Regions from separate parts of the uncultured Virgibacillus sp. genome, predicted to be linked through region 3. Evidence: riboswitches for the same ligand, from Rfam matches in the RefSeq annotation. Region 3 holds a riboswitch; each other region holds the start of a gene.
What was found. Region 3 has a riboswitch for thiamine pyrophosphate ahead of Q1A47_RS03765 (YkoF family thiamine/hydroxymethylpyrimidine-binding protein). Riboswitches for the same ligand answer to the same signal wherever they lie in the genome.
Positions count from the first base shown of each region.

Region 1: another riboswitch for thiamine pyrophosphate. It lies ahead of Q1A47_RS02560 (thiamine phosphate synthase); the one in region 3 lies ahead of Q1A47_RS03765 (YkoF family thiamine/hydroxymethylpyrimidine-binding protein).
Region 2: another riboswitch for thiamine pyrophosphate. It lies ahead of Q1A47_RS03890 (ABC transporter substrate-binding protein); the one in region 3 lies ahead of Q1A47_RS03765 (YkoF family thiamine/hydroxymethylpyrimidine-binding protein).

Region 1 covers NZ_CANMAB010000006.1:9,853-13,066, reverse strand. Annotated here, with positions in the region: gene Q1A47_RS02565 (BCCT family transporter) at 1-1,411, shown strand, start outside; TPP riboswitch at 1,555-1,666, shown strand; gene Q1A47_RS02560 (thiamine phosphate synthase) at 1,768-2,382, shown strand; gene thiO (glycine oxidase ThiO) at 2,366-3,214, shown strand, end outside.
Region 2 covers NZ_CANMAB010000010.1:12,780-15,993, forward strand. Annotated here, with positions in the region: gene Q1A47_RS03880 (ABC transporter permease) at 1-79, opposite strand, end outside; gene Q1A47_RS03885 (MTH1187 family thiamine-binding protein) at 79-369, opposite strand; gene Q1A47_RS03890 (ABC transporter substrate-binding protein) at 373-1,386, opposite strand; TPP riboswitch at 1,702-1,811, opposite strand; gene eno (phosphopyruvate hydratase) at 2,154-3,214, opposite strand, start outside.
Region 3 covers NZ_CANMAB010000009.1:52,265-55,478, reverse strand. Annotated here, with positions in the region: gene Q1A47_RS03770 (DctP family TRAP transporter solute-binding subunit) at 1-779, shown strand, start outside; TPP riboswitch at 1,004-1,106, shown strand; gene Q1A47_RS03765 (YkoF family thiamine/hydroxymethylpyrimidine-binding protein) at 1,223-1,831, shown strand; gene Q1A47_RS03760 (ECF transporter S component) at 1,828-2,409, shown strand; gene Q1A47_RS03755 (ABC transporter ATP-binding protein) at 2,406-3,214, shown strand, end outside.

The sequences.
Region 1 (3,214 bases), on a different contig from region 3:
GTCGGTAACCTATTTCGGCTCGATATATCAAGTTCTAATGGTAGGAACTCTAGTCATTGCATTAATACTTGGGTATTCAAAGTTTGGGAAAATTCGTTTAGGAAAATTAGAAAAGCCTGAGATTGGAACGTTCAAGTGGATTTCGATTATTATGTGTACGCTGCTAGCGGCAGGTGGTGTTTTTTGGGCAGCGGCAGAACCGTTGAGCCATTTTTTAACCATCCCACCACATTTCTCAGGAATTGAGGCTGGGACTACAGAAGCAGTAGTACCTGCACTTGCAGCAAGTTTTGTCGATTGGGGTTTTGTCTCATGGGCAATTTTAGGAACATTAGGTACGATTGTATTCATGTATTCCCATTATCATCGAAATGCACCATTAAAGCCAAGATCGATGCTTTATCCGATCTTTGGCGATAAGATTATGAAAAAAAGTGCACTTGGTACGTTTGTTGATGCCTTTTCGATTGTGTCAGTGGCAGCTGGTACGATTGGTCCAATTGGATTCCTTGGATTACAAGCAGGTTATGGATTAAGTGCATTGTTCGGTGTACCAAATAATTTATTTGTACAATGTCTTATTGTTATCGTTATTGTTCTAGCAGCTGGGATTTCTGCTGCGACAGGAATTCATAAAGGAATCCAAATTTTAAGCAGCTATAATATTATTCTCGCAGTTTGTTTAATGGTTGCTGTGATTATTCTAGGTCCAGCATTATTTATTTTTGATTCCTATTTGCAATCATTTGGATTATATGTCCAAGACTTCCTAACCTTAAACACCTTCCGTGGAGATGGAGCTTGGCTTGGCTTATGGACCGTTTTTTTCTTTGCTTGGTTCATTGGCTATGGTCCAATGATGGCGATGTTTGTTAGTCGTATTTCTCGTGGTCGCACAATTCGAGAGCTTGTAACTGCTGTTGCGGTAATTGCACCTGTGGTAACGACGTTCTGGTTTACAGTTGTTGGTGGCACAGGGATTTTTGCTGAAATGAATAACCCTGGTGCCGTATCTGAAGCTTTAAATAGTGCTGGACCTCCAGCAGCTATGATTGCTATCGCAGAACAATTGCCACTTGGTACGATTATCGGTTTCTTCTTTTTAGTAGCAACTATTGTGTTTGTATTAACGACAACCGATTCGATGTCATTAACCATCTCGATGGCGATTACAGGTAATGGAGACCCATCGAAATTCCTGCGTGTGTTCTGGGCAATTCTTATGGGACTTGTCGCAACTGTACTCATCACTATTGGCGAGGATAGTGTTGGATCGCTACAATCCTTTATTGTGGTGACGGCTGTTCCTGTATCGTTACTCATGTTAACCACATTTTGGACCGCGCCACGCGCAACTCGTGAACTTGCAAAAGAACAAAAGATTGATGAAGTTAAACGCTATACCAAATAAAAGAGATGTTAAGGGGCTGGCTCATTAGGTCAGCTCTTTTGTTAGTAGAGAATGGCAAAAAAATAGAAAATTGTTCATTTTTGGTAGACGAATAGTCCAAAATCATGTATTTTATAGACAAATGCATATTGAATAATTAAATTACGCTTCACTAGGGGTGCCTTTACGTAATGGCTGAGATCTATGTGTGACATGGAGACCCTTTGAACCTGAACTGGAGTAAGAACCAGCGGAGGAAAGTGACAGGAGTAGTGTGTATCAGCGACATATACCTTTTTTAGGATATCGTTATAGATTCATGCCACTTTTCCTTTGCTGGAAAAGTGGCATTTTTTTGTAGAAAAGGAGAGGAAGTGATGAAACTAATTGCGGTGACTACCGGTGAACAGGAGGAGAAATACCTTATCCAGACAATAGCGAGTATTATTCCCTATCTTGATGCTGTCATTCTACGAGAAAAACAAATGACCGAGCAGGACTATTCTTTGTTCATTCAACGTGTGCTTGCACAAGGAGTTCCGGAAGAAAAACTAATTATTCATGGCCATACAACACTACCTGGTGAAACGAATGTGAAGACACTTCACCTTTCAGAAAAGCGAATACAAGAGGTACACGATCTCCGAAAACAATCCCCCGGTTTACAAGTAGGGGTATCGACGCACTCCAACGAAGTAGCTAAGAGAGCGGAGCAGCTAGGTGCTACGTATATTTTGTATGGTCATGTCTTTTCGACAGCGAGCAAGAAAGGGGTGAAACCAAAAGGAGTAGAGAAATTAGCAGCAGTTGCAAAAGAGGTGAGCATTCCCGTTTATGCAATCGGTGGAATCACAAGCGCAAAGGTAACGGATATTTATCAAGCGAAGGCAAGTGGGATTGCTGTAATGTCAGGTGTTTTTAGTCAAAATAATCCACTGCAGGCAGTGCAATCGTTTCGAAAGGAGGTGAATCGATATGAAGAGACACGTTGATGTAGTGGTTATAGGTGGAGGCGTTATTGGGCAATCCATTGCTTACTATTTAAGTAAAAGTAGGGTTGTAACGACGGTAATTGAACAAGGTAGAAGTGGAAGAAAAGCTACACAAGCTGCTGCGGGCATGCTTGGTGTACACACAGAAAATGATCAGGAAGGTACGTATTATCAATTTTGCCAAGCAAGTAGAAATATGTATGCATCTCTAAGCAAAGAACTATTTTCGTTATCAGGGATTGATATTCAGCTTTCCACCAACGGTATACTCGAGATAGCTACGAATGAAGAACAGAAGCAAAGACTGCGAGCAAAACAAAATGCATTTGAAGGCTTAGAATGGTTGGATGCGGAAGGGATTAGGAAACGAACATCAGCTTTATCCCAGGCAGTAGGGGGATTATATATGCGGCGAGATGGACATGTAGAACCATTGAAAGTGTGTGAAGCTTTTAAACAGGCATCTTTATCAATGGGAGGTCAGTTGATCGAGAATTGTCAAGTTGGAGAAATAGTCCATGACCATGATGTTTTTCATATTCAAATCGATAACGATGTTATCTCAGCTGATCATGTTGTTGTAGCGGCAGGTGTAAAAAGTGGGAGGTGGTTTGAAGCGACAGGATTAATGAATCCAATGGTCCCAACAAAAGGAGAATGCTTTGCCATAAAGCCAAGCATTCAATCTATTCAGCAGACGTTATTCTTTCACAATCTGTATTTGGTACCAAAACGAGACGGACGCTATATTATTGGTGCAACTAGCTATCATGATGATAGCAATAGTTATACGTCAACAGGTGGCATTTTTGAATTAATGAATCACTTATTG
Region 2 (3,214 bases), on a different contig from region 3:
GACAAGCTATTTCCCAACTGATAAGGAAAAGGATGAGGACCAGAGCTGGTCGCCATCCCTTTTCTCGCAATCTTCTCATTAGCGATACTTCTCCGTTAATTGTTCCATGGAAGCTCCAGAAGGTTGATAAAGAACCTTCACCTGTGAAATAACATTTTCACAACCAATTTCAGTCATCCTTTTATTCATCTTCTCAATAATTCCAAATAGTTCTGCAAGATCACCTTGCATTGTAGTTTCTAGTGGACTTACCTGATACTTAACTCCGGAATGATCGATAATCTTAATCGCTTCATCCACATACGGAATAACATCTTCACCATTTTTCGTTTTCGGGATAATTTGAATACTAACTAGTGCATCTGCCATCATTTATTCCTCCTTTGTTTCTGGTAAAAACTCATTTGTAAATGCTTTTTCACTATCTAACGGTTTATCTAACAGCTCATTCTCATACATCCAATTGGCGTAATTCTCCCATACCTCTTGCTTTTGTTCCCCCCACTGGTCCGCATCATCTTGATACTTTGACGCTAACCAAGCTTGACTTGCTTTTACTAATTCTGCATCCAAATCAGGAACAGCGTTAATTAAGATATCAGCGGCTTCCTCTGGTTGCTCAATTGCTAGATTATAACCTTTAGATACTGCAGCTAAGAATTGCTTAACTGTTTCTGGATCATCTTTGATCATTTTTTCATTGGTAGCTAAAACCGGCGTGTAATAATCTAAATTTGACGAATAATCGGTTAAATACACCATATTAATTTCTTCATCACGGAGCTCTGCCTCTACACCAGTCCAACCATAATAAATCCACGCAAAATCAATATCTCTTTTCACCGCAGTAAAAAAGTCCGTATCGCCCATGTTGATAATATCAACTGATTCTACATTAGCATTTTCCTGCTGCATGAGTGAGGTTAGAACCGCTTTTTCTACTGGAGCTCCCCAGCCACCATATGTTTTATCTTCAAAATCTTTAGGTGTAGTAATCTGTTTATTCTTGGGTGAGGCAAAACCTGAGGTATTATGCTGTATAACAGCAGCAATGGAAACAATCGGTATATCTTGTACACGAGCTTCAGTAATCCCCTCCTGATAACTCACACCAAAATCTGCTTTACCAGATGCAATTAACTGATCTGCTCCCGCTTCACCAGGCATAATTATGTCCACATCAAGGCCTTGCTCTTCAAAATATCCCTTCTCTTTTGCAACATATAATCCTGTATGATTCGTATTTGGTGTCCAATCAAGTACAACAGAGATCTTTTTCTTTTCTGTTGAGTCATTGTTCTGCTGACTTTGTTCTTTCTCTTCTGTACCACATGCCGTTAATATAAGCAGTGTAATCCCTAAACTAAGCAGTAAAAGCTTCTTCAATGTTTTCCTCCTCTTGAATACCTTTCTCATTGTAAGGAACAGCGTATGTATCATCTTGTTTGACTGTAATTCCTTCGCTAAGAATAAAAGCGCAAACACCCGATTAGCAACGCAGCGACGATTCAACGGAGATAAAGGACTCACGGTGAGCTTGCGAGCCGATGATGATTTAGATTAGGGCGATTCATGATGAAGTAGCCTAGTTTCTGGGCGCTGGAGCTGGACGCAGCTCAACACGCAAATTTTATAATTTCTTAGACTATAAAAAATGCCCTAGATGGTTAATCACCATTAGGGCATATACAACTTAATATTTGATGTATCAAACATGTTCCCTACGCTGGTTTAAACCAGATCAGGTTCTAAGAGTCAGTACCTTACGGATACAATCTCAACCAGCAACACTGGTCCCCCTACAACTTTAGTATTCTATTATTAATTCCATAGTAACTATGACATAATTCGTCCATTTAATCAAGTTTAAGAAACTCAAAAAATATAGAAACTTCTATGAACATAGAAGCAACTTCTGCATAAAGTGACACTTTAATCAGTGGGGGTTTTATTTATCCCACATTGATTGTTAGCACCACAGACCTAAAATCCTTTGAACCGACCGGACATTTACCGGCAATCGATCCTCCACTTCCCCATAGTGGTTTTACTTTATTGCTTAAAGTGGATTATTACTGCCAGTTATATGTGTGGGATAAACCTATAAAAAACCTCTTAAAGTATAACCACCATACCTTAAGAGGTTTTCTTCCCTATTTATTTAGGTTATAGAACGCTGTCTTACCAGCATATTCACCCATGCCTGCTAGCTCATCTTCAATGCGAAGCAGTTGATTGTATTTAGCTACACGATCTGTTCGAGAAGGTGCACCTGTTTTGATCTGACCTGCATTAGTCGCTACAGCAATGTCAGCGATCGTTGCATCTTCTGTTTCTCCTGAACGGTGTGAGATAACCGCTGTATAGCCAGCGCGTTTTGCCATTTCGATTGCTTCGAACGTCTCTGTTAATGTACCGATTTGATTAACTTTTACTAAGATAGAGTTTCCAATACCTTGTTCAATACCTTTGGAAAGCTTATTAGTATTTGTTACAAATAAATCATCTCCGACAAGCTGTACTCGTCCACCAAGACGATCTGTTAATACTTTAAATCCATCCCAATCATTTTCATCTAGTCCATCTTCAATGGAGATAATTGGGTATTTGTTGATCATGTCTTCATACCAATCAACCATCTCTTCAGAAGTACGAACAACACCTTCACCTTTTAGATTATATTTACCATCTTCATATATTTCTGAAGCAGCAACATCCATTGCAAGCTTCACTTCTTCTCCTGGCTTGTAACCAGCAGCTTCAATTGCTTCCACAATTGTTTGTAAAGCTTCTTCATTAGAAGCAAGGTTTGGTGCAAATCCGCCTTCGTCACCAACAGCTGTGTTATACCCCTTTGATTTTAATACATTTTTCAATGAATGGAAAATTTCAGCACCCGTACGTAGTGCTTCTTGGAACGTTTCTGCTCCAACTGGCATAACCATAAACTCTTGAATATCTACGTTATTATCGGCATGCTCACCACCATTAAGAATATTCATCATTGGTGTTGGTAGGGTTTTTGCATTAAATCCACCGAGGTAGTTATATAACGGTACTTCAAGATAACTAGCAGCAGCATGTGCTACAGCCATGGATACACCAAGAATTGCGTTAGCACCAAGTTTGCCTTTATTTTCAGTTCCATCTAATTCGATCATTAACGCATCGATGATATTCTGACGAGTAACATCAATCCCAAGTAATTCAGGTG
Region 3 (3,214 bases):
AAGCCATCCAAAATGGGAATGTTGAAATGATTGCCCCGGCAACAGCTAAGGTAAGTGAGCTATTTCCCAAATGGGGTATCCTTGATCTCCCCTATGCATTCCCTACACACGAGGCAGTAACGGAAGCATATGAGGGTAAAATAGGGAAAACATTGCTTGCAAACCTTCATAATACAAACGTGAAGGGCTTGACTTTTTGGTATAACGGTTATAAACAGCTTACGAATCAAGTACACGTTATCAAACTACCAGATGATGTAAACCGACTCCATTTCCGTATTATGCCTAGTCCTGTTATTAAGGAACAATTTAATCAAGTACATGCTAGCACAAGTAGCTTACCATTTAATAAAACTTATCAAAACTTGGAAGTACATTTTATTGATGGACAGGAAAATACGATTTCTAATATTTACTCTAAAAAATTCTATGAGCATCAACCGTTTGTAACTATGAGCAATCACGGTTATCTCGGATACGGTGTTTTTATTAATAAGCCTTTTTGGGAATCATTATCTGAATATAATCAATCAGCCATTCAAGCTGCCTTAAGTGAAGCAACGGATTGGGGGAAACGTCACGCGATTGAGATGAATGATCATTATACACGTGAATTAAGAAAAAAAGATGTTGTTACTATTCACTTTCTTACAACAAGAGAAAGAGAGCAATGGAAGAATGCATGGAAAGCTGTATACGATCAGATGACTACGATTATTGGCAACGAGTTAATGGACGAGGTACATCGGATACAGAATAAGTATAATTCTAGAGAATGATAACTGCTCACTATTCTCTTATACACCCAACATTTTAGCTTATTACTCTTTTGATTACATTGTTCATGTACTTCATTGCAATGTGAGGTATCAAGTCAAAAAGTCTAGCAGTTCTATAAGTTGCTTTATTTCACAGTATATCACTTATCGTATTTACAAAAAGCACTAATTGAACTATTCTATTAGTAGAATATATAAATACATAAAAACTGCATATCTATTTTAAATTGCACTAGGGGAGCTATGTACATGGCTGAGAAGAGACTACTCTGACCCTTATAACCCGATCTAGATAATACTAGCGTGGGGAAGTGCAGTCGTTCATATATCGTTTTATAGGCATAGCCTACATATATTTTTGAAGACTGCATTCCCAAAGAATGCAGTCTTTTTTATTTATGTATAACTTCACTGACATGACTATTTATTAGGAGGAAAATGATATGAACGAACAAGCATTGAACTGTATTAATAGTCGGATTGCTGGTTGCTCTTTTGCCATCTATCCAATGACAGATCAATTTGTAGATGTAATTACAACTTCACTGAAAAACGTAGATACATCTAAGGTTTGGATTAAAACAACAGATGTAGAAACCTGTGTACGTGGCAAGATCACACATGTTTTTGATGTAACCAAGGCACTTTTTTTGCATGCGGCTAGCACAGGACACCATGTCGTGTTTAGTGCCACCTACTCCATCGGCTGTCCGGGAGACTCCGATGGGGATGTATATCTATCAACGGACGACCATCGATTAAATTTAAATACAAATAACCTTCAGCAAGAAGTTGCCGGCAAATTTTCCCTTTATCCGTTGGGTGGAGGAAATTATATGAACATCATTTATAACCAAATTGAGGAAATGAAGCTCCATGGGGTTAAGGTTAGCTCTATCCACTATGCTACAAGGCTAGACGGGGATGGAAAACTTATATTCGATGGACTTGAACGTGTTTTTACAAATTTAGAAAGTAGTTATTCATCACATCTAGTTATGACAACCACCATATCTGCAAATAGCCCATCTAAAAAGGGGGAGATACTTTGAATAATTGGAAGCTAAAGGAAATAATTGTTATGTCTGTTCTTTCCGTAGTCTTCGGTATCGTTTATTTAGCATTTTTACCTATTGGAAAAATTCTCGTGTCGTTCATGGGACCCATAGGATATGACTTTATATTTGGTATTTGGTTTATTGTATCCATTATTGCGGCTTATATCATTCGTAAACCCGGAGCTGCATTTTTGTCAGAAACAATTGCTGCAACGGTAGAAATGCTCCTCGGTAATGCTATGGGACCAATCATTATTATTACGGGTATTATACAGGGTCTTGGCGCAGAAGCTGCCTTTGCGCTAACAAAATGGAAACGCTATTCACTTTGGGTATTAATGTTAGCCGGTGTTGGAGCAGCTATATTTAGTTTTGTTTGGGGATATTTTAGATCAGGCTATACTGCCTTAAGTACTCCATACATATTAGGTATGTTATGTATAAGAATGATTAGTGGGGCAATCATTTCAGGTTTGCTCGGAAAAGCAATTAGTGATTCACTCGCGAAAACAGGCGTACTATCTAGTTTTGCGCTTGGTAAACAAATCAGAAAGGAACGTTCCGCATCATGATCAACGTATCTAATCTTTCACTCTGGTTTCATGAAGATAATGATAAACCAATCATCTCTAATCTGAGCTTTCAGTTAGACAGAGGGGAAACCATGCTACTACTTGGACCAAGTGGTAGCGGAAAAAGTACGTTAACACACTGTTTAAATGGTATATACCCGCGTGAATTAGACGGTAAAATGACAGGTGATGTTACCATATTCGGTCAATCTATACACGATGCACATCCCGGTACAATTAGCAAACAAGTTGGCGTCGTATTCCAAGATCCAGAAAGCCAATTTTGTATGTTAACGGTAGAAGATGAAATTGCCTTTGGCCTAGAGAATATTTGTACACCGCCGCTTGAAATAGCTAGAAAAATAGACGAAGTATTACAAATGGTTGACTTAATAGATGACAAGCACTCTGTCATTTCATCCCTTTCTGGAGGACAAAAACAAAAATTAGCATTAGCCTGTGTGCTAGCACTAGAACCAGAGATACTTATCTTGGATGAACCGACCGCCAATTTAGATCCACAAGCGACTCAAGAATTTATCAAGACTATTCAAACCATTAAACAGAAAAAATCAATGGGAATAATCGTTATCGAACATCAATTGGAAGGCTGGGTATCTTTTATCGACCGTTCTTTCATATTATCTAAGGACGGAAAATGTATGTATGATGGCCCACTAGCACGGATCATTTCGGATAATAAAGAAAGCGTGCTAGAAGAGGGGATTTGCCTGCCAAAAATAACAAAACTTGTACTTACAGCAGCCGAACAAAACAAAGCTGCTTATATCAGTCCACCGTTAAC